One region of the Pseudomonas sp. St386 genome, then DNA from elsewhere that is predicted to be linked to it. Evidence: riboswitches for the same ligand, from Rfam matches in the RefSeq annotation. Region 1 holds a riboswitch; the other holds the start of a gene.
What was found. A riboswitch is a leader RNA that binds a small molecule or an ion and turns the genes downstream of it on or off. The one in region 1 is predicted to bind cobalamin.
Positions count from the first base shown of each region.

Region 2: linked by a shared signal. The riboswitch ahead of cobO (cob(I)yrinic acid a,c-diamide adenosyltransferase) and the one ahead of KI235_RS10595 (CbtB-domain containing protein) in region 1 are both predicted to bind cobalamin.

Region 1 is NZ_AP021900.1:2,393,128-2,402,137, reverse strand. Features, by position in the region: gene cobN (cobaltochelatase subunit CobN) at 1-415, opposite strand, end outside; gene cobW (cobalamin biosynthesis protein CobW) at 419-1,483, opposite strand; cobalamin riboswitch at 1,581-1,795, opposite strand; cobalamin riboswitch at 2,009-2,232, shown strand; gene KI235_RS10595 (CbtB-domain containing protein) at 2,332-2,520, shown strand; gene KI235_RS10590 (CbtA family protein) at 2,532-3,227, shown strand; gene KI235_RS10585 (cobalamin biosynthesis protein) at 3,224-3,628, shown strand; gene cobM (precorrin-4 C(11)-methyltransferase) at 3,706-4,452, shown strand; gene nfuA (Fe-S biogenesis protein NfuA) at 4,633-5,217, opposite strand; gene KI235_RS10570 (fatty acid cis/trans isomerase) at 5,333-7,624, opposite strand; gene metH (methionine synthase) at 7,781-9,010, shown strand, end outside.
Region 2 is NZ_AP021900.1:5,123,631-5,132,640, reverse strand. Features, by position in the region: gene KI235_RS22695 (C40 family peptidase) at 1-325, shown strand, start outside; gene KI235_RS22690 (sorbosone dehydrogenase family protein) at 472-1,782, opposite strand; gene KI235_RS22685 (hypothetical protein) at 1,920-2,504, opposite strand; cobalamin riboswitch at 2,659-2,868, shown strand; gene cobO (cob(I)yrinic acid a,c-diamide adenosyltransferase) at 2,948-3,574, shown strand; gene KI235_RS22675 (cobyrinate a,c-diamide synthase) at 3,586-4,983, shown strand; gene bluB (5,6-dimethylbenzimidazole synthase) at 4,980-5,630, shown strand; gene cbiB (adenosylcobinamide-phosphate synthase CbiB) at 5,627-6,535, shown strand; gene cobD (threonine-phosphate decarboxylase CobD) at 6,528-7,520, shown strand; gene KI235_RS22655 (cobyric acid synthase) at 7,517-8,968, shown strand.

The DNA of each region.
Region 1 (9,010 bases):
GCCAGAGCCGGTCGCGGTCCTCAACGGCCACGTTGCTCAGGTCACTGAGTTCCGGGTCTGGACGATCATCCCCCGGCACCAGGATCAGCTTCACCCCGCGCCCCGCCAGTTCCATCAGGCGCTCGATGCCGTAGCGCCAATAGCCGATGCCGCCATGCAGCGACAACAGGATGACCTTGGCGTGTTGCAGCACGTCTTCGACATACAGATCCACCGAGGCGTGGTTCTGCACCTGCATCGGGTTGGCGAGGCGAAACTGCGGGTAGTCACCCGGCAACTGCTTCGCCGCTTCGGCCAGCAGCGCCAGGCTGGAGTCGCCGCTGCACAGGATCACCAGTTCGGCGGGGGTTTGCCCCAGGTCGGCAATGTTGTCATCCGACACGAAACCGCCGGGCTGGGTCCTGAGCAGGTGCATGGCTTAGGCCCCGAGGGCGGCGCGCAACTGCGCTTCGAGCAGCGCGGCGTCAAGCGCCTGGCCGATCAGCACCAGGCGGGTGACCCGCGCTTCCTCAGCGCCCCACTGGCGGTCGAAATGCTTGTCGAAACGCGTCCCGACGCCCTGGATCAACAGGCGCATCGGCTTGTTCGGAATCGCCGCGAAACCCTTGACTCGCAATACTCCGTGCTGGACCACCAGTTGCGTCAGCGCGTCGAGCAACAGGCTTTCGTCAGCCTGGGGCAGTTCGATGGAAATGGAATCGAAGGCGTCATGATCGTGGTCATCATCGTCGCCATCGTGGTGATGGTCGTGATGGCTGTGGCGGCCGTCGATGTGTTCTTCGGAACCAGCGCCCAGGCCGATCAATACGTCCAGCGGCAGGCGACCGCTGCTGGCTTCGATGACCTTGACCGCCGGTGGCAGCTCTTCGGCGACTTCCAGGCGAACTTTGGCCAGGTCCTCAGGGCTGATCAGGTCAGCCTTGTTGAGGATCACCAGGTCGGCGCTCGCCAGTTGGTCGGCGAACAGTTCGTGCAGCGGCGATTCGTGGTCCAGGTTCGGGTCGAGTTTGCGCTGGGCATCGACCTGGTCGGGGAACGCGGCAAAGGTACCCGCGGCCACGGCCGGGCTGTCGACCACGGTGATTACCGCATCGACGGTGCAGGCGCTGCGGATTTCCGGCCATTGGAAGGCCTGGACCAGCGGCTTGGGCAGGGCCAGGCCGGAGGTTTCGATGAGGATGTGATCGAGGTCGCCACGCCGGGCCACCAGTTCGCGCATCACCGGGAAGAACTCTTCCTGCACCGTGCAGCACAGGCAGCCGTTGGCCAGTTCATAGACGCGGCCGTTGGCTTCTTCTTCGGTGCAACCGATGGAGCACTGCTTGAGGATTTCGCCGTCGATGCCCAGCTCGCCGAATTCGTTGACGATCACGGCGATGCGCCGGCCCTGGGCGTTGTCGAGCATGTGCCGCAGCAAGGTGGTTTTACCCGAGCCGAGGAAACCGGTGACGATGGTGACGGGGAGTTTGGCCAGTGTTTTCATCGGATGCCCTTTGGCAAGGTGGCGGGCAAACGGGACGACAACCGCTGGCACAGGCGTGCGCGGAAGATTTCGCCACCGGATCACCCCGCCCGGTTGTAGTGAGAATCTGTCTCGAGGCAGGTCTCCTGGCTGACGGCGGGCCAATCTTTCGACTGGCAATTGCTGCGCCTTCCCGTGCGCCCGTTTTAAAGGGCATGCACAGTGGCCTTGCAGAAACAGCACCGTTCACAGTTGCGGGGGCAGCCGCGGCTTGGACCGCGTTCCCTTCTTAGCTCCGGCATGTGCCGAAGAACCTCGAAGGCGCAAGGCTACGCAGGGTGTGGGGGCGGGTCAATCGCCAGAGTGTTCTGCGGTGTATGTCCGGGCCTCATCGCGAGCAGGCTCGCTCCCACAGTTGATCTTTGTTGAACATGAGTTTTGTGATCCGCGAGATTCATTGTGGGAGCGAGCTTGCTCGCGATGGGCGCAACTCGGTGCCAGCCTGAGAACCCACGCCAATTGACGCCCCGCCCCCGCCCATGCTCTCCTGTACGCCTAGTTACGGGTGCCCTTCACAGGGTGAAACGGGAAACCGGTGAATCGTGTGCTTTACTCCAAAGCCACGTCAGTCCGGTGCTGCCCCCGCAACGGTAAGCGAGCGAAGCGTCTGAACCACTGTGTCCCCGGACATGGGAAGGTGACGCTTGCAGGCCAGGCGCAAGCCCCGCCCCTCGCGAGCCCGGAGACCGGCCCTTGACTCATGCATCAACAAACCCGCGGTGGGCGGGCGCTGTTCGAACCTTGGCGGGTTTTCGCCCGGGGTTTCATCGCGCTCGAATGCCCACTGAACAAGAACAGAGGGAAGCGCCATGTCGACCATCAGCAGCACCGCCCGCACCGCCAGCAGCACCACCACCCTGAGCCAACGCCTGAGCGCCGCGATCCTTGCTTCCATCCTCGGCGCGGGGCTGGTCTATTTCGCCGGTTTCTCCCACATCGAAGCGGTGCACAACGCTGCTCACGATACCCGTCACAGCGCCGCATTCCCGTGCCATTGAGAACTGACGACATGATCAAGCGTATCGCGCAGACCGCTGGTTTCAGCGGCTTGCTGGCCGCCTTGCTGCTGACCCTGCTGCAAAGTTTCTGGGTATCGCCGCTGATTCTCCAGGCGGAAACCTTCGAGAAGGCCCCGGCGACCGAGGTCCATGAACACGCCGACGGGGCGGCTCATACCCATGATGCCGAGGCCTGGGAGCCGGAAGACGGCTGGCAGCGCGTGCTGTCCACCACGGGCGGCAACCTGGTGGTCGCCGTGGGGTTTGCCCTGATGCTGGCGGGCCTGTACACCTTGCGCGCACCGACTCGCACGTCCCAGGGCCTGCTCTGGGGCCTGGCCGGTTATGCCACTTTCGTCTTGGCGCCGACGCTTGGCCTGCCCCCGGAATTGCCTGGCACCGCAGCGGCCGACCTGGCCCAACGACAGATGTGGTGGATCGGCACCGCGGCGTCCACGGCGGTGGGCATTGCCTTGATCGCCTTCGGCCAGCATTGGCTGCTCAAGGTGCTGGGCGTGGCAACATTGCTGGTGCCCCACGTCATCGGCGCGCCGCAGCCCGAAGTCCACTCGATGCTGGCGCCCGAAGCGCTGGAGAGCCAGTTCAAGATTGCCTCGCAGTTGACCAACGTCGCGTTCTGGCTGGCCCTGGGCCTGATCAGCGCCTGGCTGTTTCGCCGTGACGGCCAAGCCCACCACGACGCATGAGCGCCGAGCCGATCCTGGTGATCGGCCTGGGCTGCCAGCGTGGTTGCCCGGCCAGCACGCTGCGGGCCCTGCTCGACCAGACGCTGCTGGCCCACGGCATCGAACTTCATCGGGTACGGGCCCTGGCCAGTATCGACCTCAAGCGTGACGAGCCCGGGCTGCTGGAGCTGGCCGGGCAACTGGCGCTGCCGCTGACCTGCTTCAGTGTCGAACAGTTGGCCAGCTACGAGCAGCGGCTCAGTCACCGTTCCGAGATCGCCTTCGAGCGAACCGGTTGCTACGGCATCGCCGAAAGCGCCGCCCTCGCCTTGGCCGACCAGTTGGGCAGATCGCCCGCGACGCTACTGATTACTCGCCAAAAAGGCCCCAAGAGCACGTTGGCATTGGCGGTCGTGGCGTAAATCCCGATAATCGGCGCCCAGGATCATGAGCGATCTTCATCTGGGCAACGCTCACCCACCTTCCACAGGAGCCGGTCATGACCGTTTACTTCATCGGCGCCGGCCCCGGCGACCCGGACCTCATCACGGTCAAAGGCCAGCGACTGATCCGCCAGTGCGCGGTGATCATCTACGCCGGCTCGCTGGTGCCAACCGCCGTCCTTGAAGGCCATTGTGCCGAACAGGTGATCAACAGCGCCGAGCTGCATCTGGAACAGATCATCGAATTGATCAAGAGCGCCCATCTCAAGGGCCAGGACGTGGCCCGGGTGCATTCCGGCGACCCGAGCCTGTACGGCGCCATCGGCGAGCAGATTCGTTGCCTGCGGGAATTGGCCATCCCTTTCGAAATCATCCCGGGGGTGACAGCGACCTCAGCCTGCGCCGCCCTGCTGGGTGCCGAACTGACCTTGCCGGACATTTCCCAAAGCCTGATCCTCACCCGCTACGCCGACAAAAGCCCGATGCCCGCTGGGGAAGAACTGGGCAGCCTGGCGCAGCACGGGGCGACCATGGCGATTCACCTGGGGGTCAATCATCTGGAAAAAATCGTCGACGAACTGCGGCCCCACTATGGCGCCGATTGCCCGATTGCCGTGATCCACCGGGCGACCTGGCCGGATCAGGATTGGGTGATGGGGACGCTGGACGATATCGCAGCAAAGGTACACGCCAAGGGCTTTCGCCGCACGGCGCTGATTCTGGTGGGACGTGTGCTGGGCAACGATGTGTTCAGCGAGTCTTCGCTGTACCGCGCCGGGCATGCGCATCTCTACAGGCCCTGACTCGCCAGAGAATCCACCGGGATCCCCCTGCGGGAGCGAATCTGTGGGAGCAAGGCTTGCCCGCGAAGGCGTCGTCTCGGTCTATCCGCTACACCAAGGTGTTTGCATCGCGGGCAAGCCTTGCTCCCACAAGCTCGCTCCCACAGGTTACGAGCTGATCGCAAGATGGTATTGCCACAATCAGTAGTAGGCGTTTTCTTTCTGCGTGTGGTCGGTCACGTCGCGTACGCCCTTGAGCTCCGGAATGCGCTCGAGCAAGGTCCGCTCGATGCCTTCCTTCAAGGTGACGTCAGCCTGGCCGCAGCCCTGGCAGCCGCCGCCGAACTGGAGTACGGCGATGCCGTCTTCCACCACGTCGATCAGCGAAACCTGGCCGCCGTGGCTGGCCAGTCCCGGGTTGATTTCGGTTTGCAGGTAGTAATTGATGCGCTCGTTGACCGGGCTGTCGGCATTGACCATCGGCACCTTGGCGTTTGGCGCCTTGATGGTCAGTTGGCCGCCCATGCGGTCAGTGGCGTAGTCGACCACCGCATCGTCCAGGAAGGCTTCGCTGAACGAGTCGATGTACGCGGTGAAGCTCTTGAGCCCCAGCGCGGTGTCTTCGGGTTTTTCTTCCCCCGGCTTGCAGTAGGCAATGCACGTCTCAGCGTACTGGGTGCCGGGCTGGGTGATGAAGATGCGGATCCCGATCCCAGGCGTGTTCTGCTTGGACAGCAGGTCGGCCAGGTAATCGTGGGCGGCATCGGTAATGGTAATGGCGGTCATGGAAACTCCTCGCAGGCTTGCCGGCAGTTTACGCCAATCATCGCGCCGGACAAAGTCCTAGTATTTTTGTCAGGAAAGAGCCCGGCGGCACGGAGTTTGCCACCGGTGCTGTCGATCAGAGGTTCTGGTAGCGATTCATGTCCAGCACACCGTTTTCCACGGGCTCCGTCTCCTGGATGTACTGGCTCAGGTCATGGAAGTAGTGCCAGAACTGCGGGTGACTGCGGCGAATGCCCCAGCGCTCGACAATCCGCTCGAACGCCGATGCATCCTGGGCGCCTTGCATGGCCTCGACGAACGCCGGCACTTGCTCGGCCGGAATGTTGAACATGAAGTTCGGATAGCTGCTGAGCACACCCGGGTAGACCGTCAGCGTGTCCAGCCCCGGCTGGTAGCGCGCCTCCTCGCCCAGCAGGAACGCCACGTTGCTGTGGGCTCGGTTGCGCAGCAGGCTGTAGACCTCACGATGACCGCTGGCGGTTTCGACGCGCAGCAGGGTCGCTTCCGGCAGTTGGTCGATCACCTTGAGCCCCGCCGCCGGGCGTGACACCAGCCGACTGAGGGCCTGTTCGGCGTTTTGCAGCGCCGGGTCGATATTCGGGCGCGAGCAGTAGGCCCCGTCGCAGCGGTTGATCGGATCGGGGCGCGCATTCAGCTCGCCGTAACGGGCCAGCAATTGCTGGGCGAAATCGCCCTTGGGGTCGCGCTCGTCGAGCTTGAGGGCGGTCGGCTTGTCATCGTCGATGGTCTCGTAATCGAGCCACATCTTGAATTTGCCGCCGGCCTGGTACCAGTCGTCAAGGTAGCCTTCCCGGGAGTCAGCCGGCATCAGGCGCAGGAAGTTCTGCTCCGCACCGTTGCGGATCAGATCGAAATACAGCCGGGTCTGGGCCTGGTGGGACACGTTGCCGAATACATCGAAGTTCACCGCCAATTGGTAATAGGTGCGCTCCAGCAATGGGAAGTCGAACAGCCACATCGTCTGCGGCACTTCGCCGATCAGGCCCTTGTTGACCGAGGCGCTGTCGAAGTGCCGGAAAATGCTCAGCAACGCATTGTCGTTCCCGGCCCACAGCGTCGACCAACTCGGCGCCGGAGCGTCGGCATAGACGTCGCGGCGCAAGGCTTCGTATTCGTTGCGCTTGTCCCGGTAGTCGAGCCACAGGCTGACGACGCTGCCCACATCGTCGTTCTGCCCCGGCATCGCCAGCAGCGGCGTGGCCTGGCCGCGGTAGTTCGGATCGGTGATGTACAGGTCGTGTTCGGGCGCTTGGAACAACGCCCAGAAATTGTCGCGGATCACGTCCGTGGCAATCTGGCCCCGGCACACCGGCCCGCGAATGAAGGTGCGCACGAAATACTCGGCGTTATCGAGCATGAACTGGTAGCGAGCCTGGGCCGGGATAGCTTCGAAGGTGGAGAACGGATTGGCCCGGCGCTCCGGACCGTAGCCCGGCAACGCGGAAACCTGCCATTTGCCGCTGTAGAACAGGCTCTTGATGCGCGCCATCTTCGCAGCGCTCAAGCCGTAGGTGATGTGGGTCTTGTGTACGATCACCCCTTGCACCGGCCAGAGCCGGTAATAGACGCTGGTGCCGGGGTCATCATTCGGACGACGGGTATTGATCAGGTCGATCGGCTGGCCGGTGGGCGTGCGCGAACGGACCCACTGGAAGAAATGCCCCGGCTCACCGTCCTTGAAATAGATGTGCGCCAGGAACCAATGCTCGAACAACCAGCGGCCCACCAGGCTTTCCCGGGCGCCAGGGGCATTGAGCAGGTTTTCCCATTGCACCACCTGCAAGGCTTCGGCGGCACTCGGGGCCAGGGCCTGCTGATCGATGGGGGCGCCTGCGGCCAGCCAGCGTTGCAGGGTCTGGTATTGCTGGTCGGTCAGGCCGGTGACGGCCAGGGGCATGCCTTCCTTGGGATGGGCACCGGCGTATTCGTTGAATTGATCGGGCATCGCGCAACTGTTTTCACGATTGAGGCCCAGCACGATCTCTTCCGGCAGTTTGGCGTTGGGCTGCAACGGCGTGCGGTGGCCCAACTCCAGCATGCGCGCCATCAGGGCAGCCTGGCTGCCTTGTGCATCGAGCACCGAATAGAAACCCTTGCGCTGCCAGGCGCGCTGGCCGGAGGCGTCATAGAACAAACGGGTCGGATCGGCCGCCTGGCGCCGCTCGCCGTCGTACACCGACAGCTTGCTCGCCCCCCGTGCCGCGCCTTCGCCGCTGCCCAGGTTCAACTGGCAGGCGGAATCGTAGCAGGCATGACAGGCCACGCATTTTTCCGTGAAGATCGGCTGGATGTCGCGGGTGTAGGAGATCGCGGGAGCGAGACTCCCGGCGGCTGCGGTAAAACACAACAGCAGCAACAGACTGCCGAATAAGACGCGGTACGGCATGTCTCGGGTCCCTAAGAGATAGTCCGGCGATTCTACCGGGCCAGCATCGCCTTGCAAACATGAGCGATATTCATGCAAAAGCCCCTCATGATCAAATCCTGCACAGGTTTGCTATCATCCCGGCCTTCGTAATGGTCTTTTTTTCCAGGTAGTCCTATGTCTGATCGCAGCGCTCGCCTTTATCTTCTCCAGCAAGCCCTCAAGGAACGCATCCTGATCCTCGACGGCGGCATGGGCACGATGATCCAGAGCTACAAGCTGGAAGAACAGGACTACCGCGGCAAGCGCTTCGCCGACTGGCCGAGCGACGTCAAGGGCAACAACGATTTGCTGGTGCTCAGCCGCCCCGACGTGATCGGTGCCATTGAAAAAGCCTACCTGGATGCCGGCGCCGACATCCTGGAGACCAACACCTTCAACGCCACCCAGGTGTCCCAGGCCGACTACGGCATGCAGGGCCTGGCCTACGAGCTGAACCTGGAAGGCGCGCGCCTGGCCCGTAAAGTGGCCGACGCCAAGACCCTGGAAACCCCGGACAAGCCGCGCTTCGTCGCCGGCGTGCTCGGCCCGACCAGCCGCACCTGCTCGCTGTCACCGGATGTGAACAACCCCGGCTACCGCAACGTGACCTTCGACGAACTGGTGGAAAACTACACCGAGGCCACCAAGGGCCTGATCGAAGGCGGCGCCGACCTGATCCTGATCGAAACCATTTTCGACACGCTGAACGCCAAGGCGGCGATCTTTGCCGTGCAAGGGGTCTACGAAGAACTGGGCGTCGAACTGCCGATCATGATCTCCGGCACCATCACCGACGCCTCCGGCCGCACCCTCTCGGGCCAGACCACCGAAGCTTTCTGGAACTCGGTGGCCCACGCCAAGCCGATCTCCGTGGGCCTGAACTGCGCCCTCGGCGCCAGCGAACTGCGTCCGTACCTGGAGGAGCTGTCGAACAAGGCCAGCACCCACGTATCGGCCCACCCCAACGCCGGCCTGCCCAACGAATTCGGTGAATACGACGAACTGCCAGCCGAAACGGCCAAGGTCATCGAAGAGTTCGCCCAGAGCGGTTTCCTGAACATTGTCGGCGGCTGCTGCGGCACCACCCCGGCGCACATCGAAGCCATCGCCAAGGCCGTGGCCGGCTATGCGCCGCGGCCAATCCCGGAGATCCCGCGGGCCTGCCGCCTGTCGGGCCTGGAACCGTTCACCATCGATCGCAGTTCGCTGTTCGTCAACGTCGGCGAGCGGACCAACATCACCGGTTCCGCCAAGTTCGCCCGGCTGATCCGCGAGGACAACTACACCGAGGCCCTGGAAGTGGCCCTGCAACAGGTCGAGGCCGGCGCCCAGGTGATCGACATCAACATGGACGAGGGCATGCTC
Region 2 (9,010 bases), 2.7 Mb from region 1:
TTTCGATTGCAGTGGCCTGATTGGCTATGTCTACCGCGATGCCGCCGGCATTTCCCTGCCACGTTCCACCCGCGAGATGATTGGCATGCGTGCCCCGGATGTCGGCAAGGAAGCCTTGCAGAGCGGCGATTTGATCTTCTTCGCCACCAATGGTGGCTCCCAGGTCAGCCATGCCGGGATCTATGTCGGTGAGGGCCGTTTCGTCCATGCGCCGGCCACGGGAGGCACGGTCAAGCTCGATAGCCTGTCCAAGGCCTATTGGCAGAGGGCTTACCTGGGCGCCAAGCGTGTGCTGCAGCCGGAGCATCTGGCGCGTAACCCCTGAGTTGTTGTTGCCCTGATCTGTGGGAGCAAAGCTTGCTCGCGAAACAGGCACCTCGATCTCTGAAAGACCGCATCGCCTTCATCGCGGGCAAGTCTTGCTCCCACAGGTCAGGAGTAAATCCCCTCGTCACAAGGGGTGTGTCGGCCTTATTTACCTGACACGCGCCAGATCTTGTTCCCCACATCATCGGCCACCAACAAGCCACCCTGCTTGTCGATCACCACGCCCACTGGTCGGCCCTGGGCTTTTTCGTCGGCGTTCAGGAAACCGGTCAGCACATCCACCGGTTGTCCCATCGGCTTGCCGCCGTTGAACGGTACGAAAATCACTTTATAACCACTGTGGGGCTTGCGGTTCCAGGAGCCGTGCTGGCCAACGAAAGCCCCTTCGGTAAACGGTGCAGGCAAGGTGCTGCCCTCGGCGAAGGTCAGCCCCAATGAGGCGGTGTGAGGGCCGACGGCGTAGTCCGGGGCGATGGCCTTGGCCACCAGGGCCGGGTTCTGTGGTTCGACCCGGACATCGACATTCTGCCCATAGTAGCTGTAGGGCCAGCCATAGAAGGCCCCGTCCTTGACCGACGTGATGTAGTCCGGCACCAGGTCGCTGCCGATCTCATCCCGCTCGTTCACCGCTGTCCAGAGCGCGCCGCTGCGGGGTTCCCAGGCCAGGCCGTTAGGGTTGCGCAAGCCCGAGGCGAAGATACGGTGATTTCCGCTGGCACGGTCCACTTCCCAGATGGCGGCGCGACCTTCTTCGGCCTCCATGCCGTTTTCCGCGACGTTACTGTTCGAGCCGGTGGTGACATACAACTTGCTGCCGTCACGGCTGGCAATCACGTTCTTGGTCCAGTGATGGTTGAGTGTGCCCCCGGGCAGATCGACGACCTTGGTCGGCTGCGCCTTGATTTGCGTGTCACCGTCCTTGTAGGGGAAACGGATCAATCGGTCGGTATCGGCCACGTAGAGGTCATTGCCGACCAGGGTCATGCCGAACGGTGAGTTGAGGTTTTCCAGGAACACCGTGCGGGTTTCGGCGATGCCGTCGTGATTGGCGTCGCGCAACAGAGTGATGCGATTGGGGCTGGGCACGCCGGCGCCGGCGCGGCCCATGACTTTTTTCATCACCCAGCCCCGGATGCCTTTGGCGTCGTCCGGCTTGGGTGGGGCGTTGGTTTCGGCCACCAGCACATCACCATTGGGCAGCACATAGAGCCAGCGCGGATGGTCCAGTCCTTCAGCGAATGCACCCACTTGCAGGCCCTGGGCCGGGGTCGGCTTGGCGCCTTGCGGCCAGCCGACGGCTTCGGCGATGTTGACGGTGGGCATCAGGGTCTTGTTCGGTTCGGGCAGTTTCGGCGCTGGGCCGGTGCCGTCGGACACTTGCAAGGTGGACGACTCGCCGCAAGCGACAAGTCCGGCGGCAAGGACGACGATCAGGAGGTGGGGTGGCTTGAGCATGCTGGCTTCCCTATGAATGCATGTAGTTATTCATAGAGGAGCGTAGACGCGGGAAGGTTCAACGGCGGGTGGGCCCCGTCAGCCAGGCAAGCAAGCTCCCTTTGGGAGCTTGCTTGCACAGTTCCTTGTTGAATGAATCAACCATGGGCCTGTTTGAATAGCACCGCAATGCCAGGATGGTAATGACCGGCTTCATTGCGCAACTTGCGGTAGGCGTAAGGGAAGTACCAGGCCGCGGCGCAGGTGTTTTCCTTCTGCAGGTCATCGATCATGTCCTGCAATTCTTCGGGCGTGGCGCTTTGCTGGGCTTTTTGCGGCGAGACGAACAGGCAGCCCAGCTTCAGGTCGCTGGCATAGCTGATGCGCTTGGCATCGCTGGTGGCTTCCAGTAGCGGCTGGGTCAGGTTCAGGTTGTTGACCTTGGGCCAGCGCTGGGTGGCCTGGATGAAGGCGCGCTCCTCGGTGCTGGCGATGAACAGGTCGGCGCTGACGTTGCGTTCGCCTTCTTCATTCTGCTTGCGGGTCGGGGCGTTCTGCAGTGTGACCATCTCAGCCATCCAGGCTGCGGCCGACAGCAAGCCGAGGTTGGCTTTTTCATCGAACCAGTAGGGCGTGTCGTTATCGCCACGCACCGCGTTATAGCGGTCGATACAGTCAAACCAACGTTCCAGCACTGGACGCAGAAACTCCAGTTTTGGATTGCTGATGATCATCCCTTGCATGCTTTTGCCCTCTTGTTCTTGTGATATCGGGTCGTAATGTCGCTTTGATATCACTTGCCGCAGAATCCCACAAGATTGGCGTCATTTTATTGATCGGCGCCAATGATCGTCCCGACAGGCGGCTTTAATTGACGCTCCACCCCCAACCCTCTAACCTTCGCCGCTTGTTTCAGGTGCTCTGTGGCTGCGGTCGACAGAGTGAAACAGGGAAGCCGGTGAGTGCATACGAACCCGGCGCTGCCCCCGCAACGGTAAATGAGTCAACGCTGTGCTCAAGCCACTGTGTCGCAGACATGGGAAGGCGCACAGACCGGCACCACGCCGCTCATGAGCCCGGAGACCGGCCTGATTCATCCAACGGCATCACGGTGGGCGATGCCAGGCTTGTTGCCGTCTTTTTTTGTGCCCGCCCGCCGTTATCCAATCCCAAACGGAGGCTTCCCATGACCGACTCCCTCTTCACCGACACGTCTGATCGCAACGAACGCCACCTGGCGCGCATGCTGCGCAAGAAAGCCGTGATCGACGAGCGCATCGCCAACTCGCCGAATGAATGCGGCCTGTTGCTGGTGCTGACGGGCAACGGCAAGGGCAAGAGCAGCTCGGCGTTCGGCATGCTTGCGCGGTCCATGGGCCACGGCATGCAATGCGGCGTGGTGCAGTTCATCAAGGGGCGCAACAGCACCGGTGAAGAACTGTTCTTCCGCCGCTTCCCGGAGCAGGTGCGCTTTCATGTCATGGGCGAGGGGTTTACCTGGGAAACCCAGGATCGCCAGCGCGACATCGCCGCTGCCGAAGCCGCCTGGGCCGTATCGCGCCAGTTGCTCAGCGATCCGTCCATCGGCCTGGTGGTGCTCGACGAGTTGAACATTGCCCTCAAGCACGGTTACCTCGACCTCGATCAGGTGCTGAGCGATCTGCAGGCCCGCCCACCGATGCAGCACGTGGTGGTGACCGGTCGCGGCGCCAAGCCCGAGATGATCGAGTTGGCCGACACCGTGACTGAAATGGGCATGATCAAGCACGCGTTCCAGGCGGGTATCAAGGCGCAGAAAGGCGTCGAACTGTGAGCGATCCCGCCATGACCAGCCGCCACTGTCCGGCGGTGCTGATCGCAGCGCCGGCCTCGGGCCAGGGCAAGACCACCGTCACCGCGGCGCTGGCCAGGTTGCATCGCAACCAGGGACGCAAGGTGCGCGTATTCAAATGTGGCCCCGACTTCCTCGACCCGATGATCCTGGAGCGGGCCAGTGGCGCGCCGGTCTATCAATTGGACATGTGGATGGTCGGCGAGCAGGAAAGTCGCCGACTGTTGTGGGAAGCCTCTGCCGAAGCGGACCTGATCCTGATCGAAGGGGTGATGGGGCTGTTCGACGGCACCCCGTCGAGCGCCGATCTGGCGCGGCATTTTGGCGTGCCGGTGCTGGCGGTGATCGACGGCACGGCCATGGCCCAGACTTTCGGCGCCCTGGCCCTGGGCCTGGCGCGTTATCAACCCGACCTGCCGTTCGCCGGGGTCTTGGCCAACCGGGTCGGCACCTTGCGCCACGCGCAGTTGCTTGAAGGCAGCCTGACCGAAGGCTTGCGCTGGTACGGCGCGCTGTCCCGGGAAACCGGCATCGAATTACCCAGTCGTCACCTCGGTTTGGTCCAGGCCAGCGAGTTGAACGACTTGGACGTGCGCCTCGACGCGGCCGCGCAGGCCCTGGCCGGCAGTTGTGAAGTGGCGCTGCCGCCAGCGGTGGAGTTCGCCGCGCCCGAGGTGATTGCCGTTGAGCCGTGGCTCGCTGGGGTATGCATCGCCGTGGCCCGTGACGAAGCGTTTGCCTTCACCTATGGCGCCAGCCTTGATCTGCTGCGGGCCATGGGCGCGCAGTTGAGCTTCTTTTCGCCGATTCATGACAGCGAACTGCCCGAGGCGGACAGCCTTTATCTGCCTGGCGGTTATCCGGAACTGCACCATGTTGCGCTTGCCGGGAACGCGCCGATGCTCGCGGCGATCCGTGCCCATCACGCAGCCGATAAACCGTTGCTCGCCGAATGCGGCGGCATGTTGTATCTGCTGGATTCATTGACCGATGTCGAAGGCGTGCGCACCGAACTGCTGGGTTTGCTGGCGGGTGATGCGCAGATGCAAAAACGCCTGGCGGCCCTGGCGTTGCAATCGGTGGACTTGCCGGAAGGCACCTTGCGTGGGCATACCTATCATCATTCGCTGACCAGCACCGAACTTGAACCGATTGCCCGTGGCCATAGCCCCAACGGCGGGCGCGGGGCGGAAGCGGTGTTCCGGCAGGGGCGCATGACGGCTTCCTATGTGCATTTTTATTTTCCGTCCAATCCCAAGGCGATTGCTGCGTTGTTTGCGCCGGATCCTGAGACCGCTATCGCGAGCAAGCTCGCTCCCACAGGGGACCCAGTGATCTCAAGTGCAACGCTAGCCAATGTGGGAGCGAGCTTGCTCGCGAAGAGGCCATGACAGACACCGCTTTCTCCCAGGCCGAACGCGACGCCATCTACCGCGCTATCGCCGAGCGCCGCGACATGCGCCATTTCAGCGGCGGGACGGTTGAGCCGGCCTTGCTGCGCCGCCTACTGGAAGCCGCACACCAGGCCCCCAGCGTCGGGCTGATGCAACCGTGGCGATTCATCCGCATCAGCGACCGCGCCTTGCGTGGGCAGATCCGCGAACTGGTGGAGCAGGAACGCATTCGCACCGCCGAGGCCCTGGGTGAGCGCAGCGATGAATTCATGACGCTCAAGGTCGAAGGTATCGACGACTGTGCCGAAGTGCTGGTGGCGGCGTTGATGGAAGATCGTGAGCGGCACATCTTCGGTCGTCGGACCTTGCCGGAAATGGACCTGGCCTCGCTGTCCTGCGCGATCCAGAACCTGTGGCTGGCTTCCCGCGCAGAAGGGCTGGGGATGGGCTGGGTGTCGCTATTCGAACCCCAGGCCCTGGCCGACCTGCTGGGCCTGCCCGCCGGGGCCAAGCCGCTGGCGATCCTCTGCCTGGGCCCGGTCGAGGGTTTTTATCCGGCGCCGATGCTCGCTCTGGAAGGTTGGGCGCAACCGCGCCCGCTCAATGAACTGCTATATGAAAACCATTGGGGAGTGAGCCCATGAGTGTGGCGTTGCTCAGTGCCGCCGCCGTGGCGCTGGATGCGCTGCTGGGCGAGCCCCGGCGCTGGCATCCGCTGGTGGCGTTCGGCGGTTTTGCCGATCGCATCGAACAACGTTTCAATTCCGGCGGACGCGGTTGGCGCAGCCATGGGGTGACGGCGTGGATCATCGCCGTGGTGCCGTTGACCTTGCTCGCCACGGCCCTTTCGTGGGTGCCGATGGTGGGCTGGCTGGTGGAGATCCTCGCCTTGTACTGTGCCCTCGGCCTGCGCAGCCTCGGTGAACATGTCGAGCCGGTGGCGCGGGCCTTGCGCAGCGGCGACCTGGCGGAGGCGCGCAAGCGTGTCGGCTACCTGGTCAGCCGCGAAACGGCGGAACTGGATGAAGCCGCCGTGGCCCGCGCCGCCACCGAATCGGTGCTGGAAAATGGCAGCGACGCGGTGTTCGCCGCGTTGTTCTGGTTCGCCGTGGCCGGCGCTCCCGGGGTGGTGTTGTACCGCCTGAGCAATACCCTCGACGCCATGTGGGGCTATCGCAACGAACGCTTCGAGCGCTTCGGCTGGGCGGCGGCAAAAATCGATGATGGGCTCAACTACATTCCGGCGCGCCTGGTGGCATTGACCTACGCGCTGCTCGGTAAAACCCGCCTGGCGCTCAAGTGCTGGCGCACCCAGGGCCCGACCTGGGACAGCCCCAACGCCGGACCAGTGATGGCCGCCGGTGCCGGAGCGCTGGGTGTCGAGCTGGGCGGGGCGGCGGTTTATCACGGCGAACTGCACCGGCGTCCAGCGCTGGGCGAAGGCGTGCCGGCGAGTGCCGACGCCATTGATCGCGGCTGGCAATTGGTCCAGCGCGGCGTATGGTTATGGCTGCTGATTCTCTGCCTGGGAGCTGAGTTTTATGCTTGAGCACGGTGGCCGTTTGCGCAACGCAATCCGGCAATACGGCATTGCCGAGGCTGATTGGCTCGACTTGTCCAGCGGACTCGCGCCTTGGCCGTTCGACGTCCCGGCGATTCCCCTGCGCGCCTGGGCGCGCCTGCCGGAAACCGATGACGGCTTGGAGCAGGCGGCCTGCGATTATTACGGCGCGCTGAATGTGCTGCCGGTGGCCGGTTCGCAGATGGCCATCCAGCTGTTGCCGCGCCTGCGCCGGGCCGGCAAGGTCGGTGTCTTGTCGCCCTGTTACGCCGAGCACGCCGAAGCCTGGCGCCGCAGCGGCTACATCGTGCGCGAAGTGCTGGAGTCGGAGGTGGATTTCTTTCTCGACAGCCTCGACGTGCTGGTGGTGGTCAATCCGAACAATCCCACGGGCCTGAGCCTTGCGCCCGAGCGCTTGCTGGACTGGCATGCGCGCCTGGCCCAGCGCGGTGGCTGGCTGGTGGTGGATGAAGCCTTCATGGACGTCACGCCGGCGTTGAGCCTGGCGGCGCACACCCATCTGGTCGGGTTGATCGTGCTGCGCTCGTTCGGCAAGTTCTTTGGCCTGGCCGGGGTTCGCCTGGGGTTTGTATTGGCCGAACGTCGCTTGCTCAAGTTGCTCGCCGAACAGGTCGGGCCGTGGGTCGTCAGTGGGCCGACCCGAGTGCTGGGCCAGGCGTGCCTGCTGGACACCGACGCCCACGCCCGCCAGCGCCAACGCTGCGACGCCACCAGTCAACGCCTGGCGCTGATGCTCGAACGCCACGGCTTCAAGCCGCAAGGTGGCTGCGGATTGTTCCAATGGCTGGTCACCGAGCGCGCCCTGGGACTTCACGATTTCATGGCCCATCGCGGCATTCTCCTGCGCTTGTTTACCAACACCAGCAGCCTGCGCTTCGGACTGCCGGCCGACGACAGCGAATTCCTGCGCCTCGAACAGGCCTTAGAGGCCTACGCCAAGGACACCCAATGACCACAGTGATGGTGCAGGGCACCACGTCCGATGCCGGCAAAAGTACCTTGGTCACGGCTTTGTGCCGCTGGGTCCGGCGCCAAGATGTGAGCGTGGTGCCGTTCAAGCCGCAGAACATGGCCCTCAACAGTGCCGTGACGGCCGACGGCGGCGAAATCGGCCGCGCCCAGGCCGTGCAGGCCCAGGCGGCGGGGTTGGAACCGCACACCGACATGAACCCGGTGCTGCTCAAGCCCAACAGCGACACCGGCGCCCAAGTGATCATCCATGGTCGTGCCGTGACCACCATGAATGCGGTGGCCTATCACGATTACAAAGCCATCGCGATGCAAGCCGTGCTGGCCTCCCACGCGCGCTTGAGCGCGGCCTATCCGGTGGTGATGGTGGAAGGCGCCGGCTCGCCGGCCGAGATCAACCTGCGCGCTGGTGACATTGCCAACATGGGCTTTGCCGAGGCGGTGGATTGCCCGGTGCTGCTGATCGCCGATATCAATCGTGGCGGGGTGTTCGCTCATCTGGTCGGCACCCTGGAGCTGCTTTCGCCCAGTGAACAGGCGCGGGTCAAGGGCTTCATCATCAACCGTTTTCGCGGCGACATCGCCTTGCTGCAACCGGGCCTGGACTGGCTGGAAGCGCGCACCGGCAAACCGGTGATCGGCGTGCTGCCCTACGTGATGGACCTGCACCTGGAAGCCGAGGACGGCCTCGACCAGCGCCAAACCGCCAAGGCTGAGCAGGTGCTCAAGGTGGTGGTGCCGGTGTTGCCGCGCATCAGCAATCACACCGATTTCGATCCACTGCGCCTGCACCCGCAGGTCGACTTGCAATTCATCGGCCCCGGCCAGCCCATCCCGCCGGCTGACCTGATCATCCTGCCCGGTTCGAAAAGCGTGCGCAGCGACCTGGCCTATCTACGCGCCAACGGTTGGGCAACGGCGATCAACCGTCACCTGCGCTACGGTGGCAAGCTGCTGGGTATCTGCGGCGGTTTGCAGATGCTCGGCCAGCAGGTCCACGACCCGTCGGGGCTCGAAGGCGCGGCCGGTTCCAGTGCCGGGCTGGGCCTGCTGGATTTCGACACGACGCTGGAACACGAGAAGCAATTGCGCAATGTGCGCGGGCGACTGGCCTTGGAAGAGGCTGAGGTCAGCGGCTATGAGATCCACGCGGGCGTGACCACCGGCCCGGCCCTGGAAAACCCCGCGGTGCATCTGGAGGACGGTCGTTGCGACGGTGCCCAGAGTCTCGACGGGCAGGTGTTCGGCACCTACCTGCATGGGCTCTTTGAGTCGCCGGCGGCCAGTAGCGCGTTGTTGCGCTGGGCCGGGTTGCAGGATGTGCAGGCGGTGGATTACCACGGGTTGCGCGAGCGGGACATCGAGCGGCTGGCGGATCTGGTGGAGCGGCATTTGGATACTCGGTTGCTGCGTGAACTCTGTGGGATTTGAGGTGGCTGTGCCGGCCCCTTCGCGAGCAAGCTCGCTCCCACA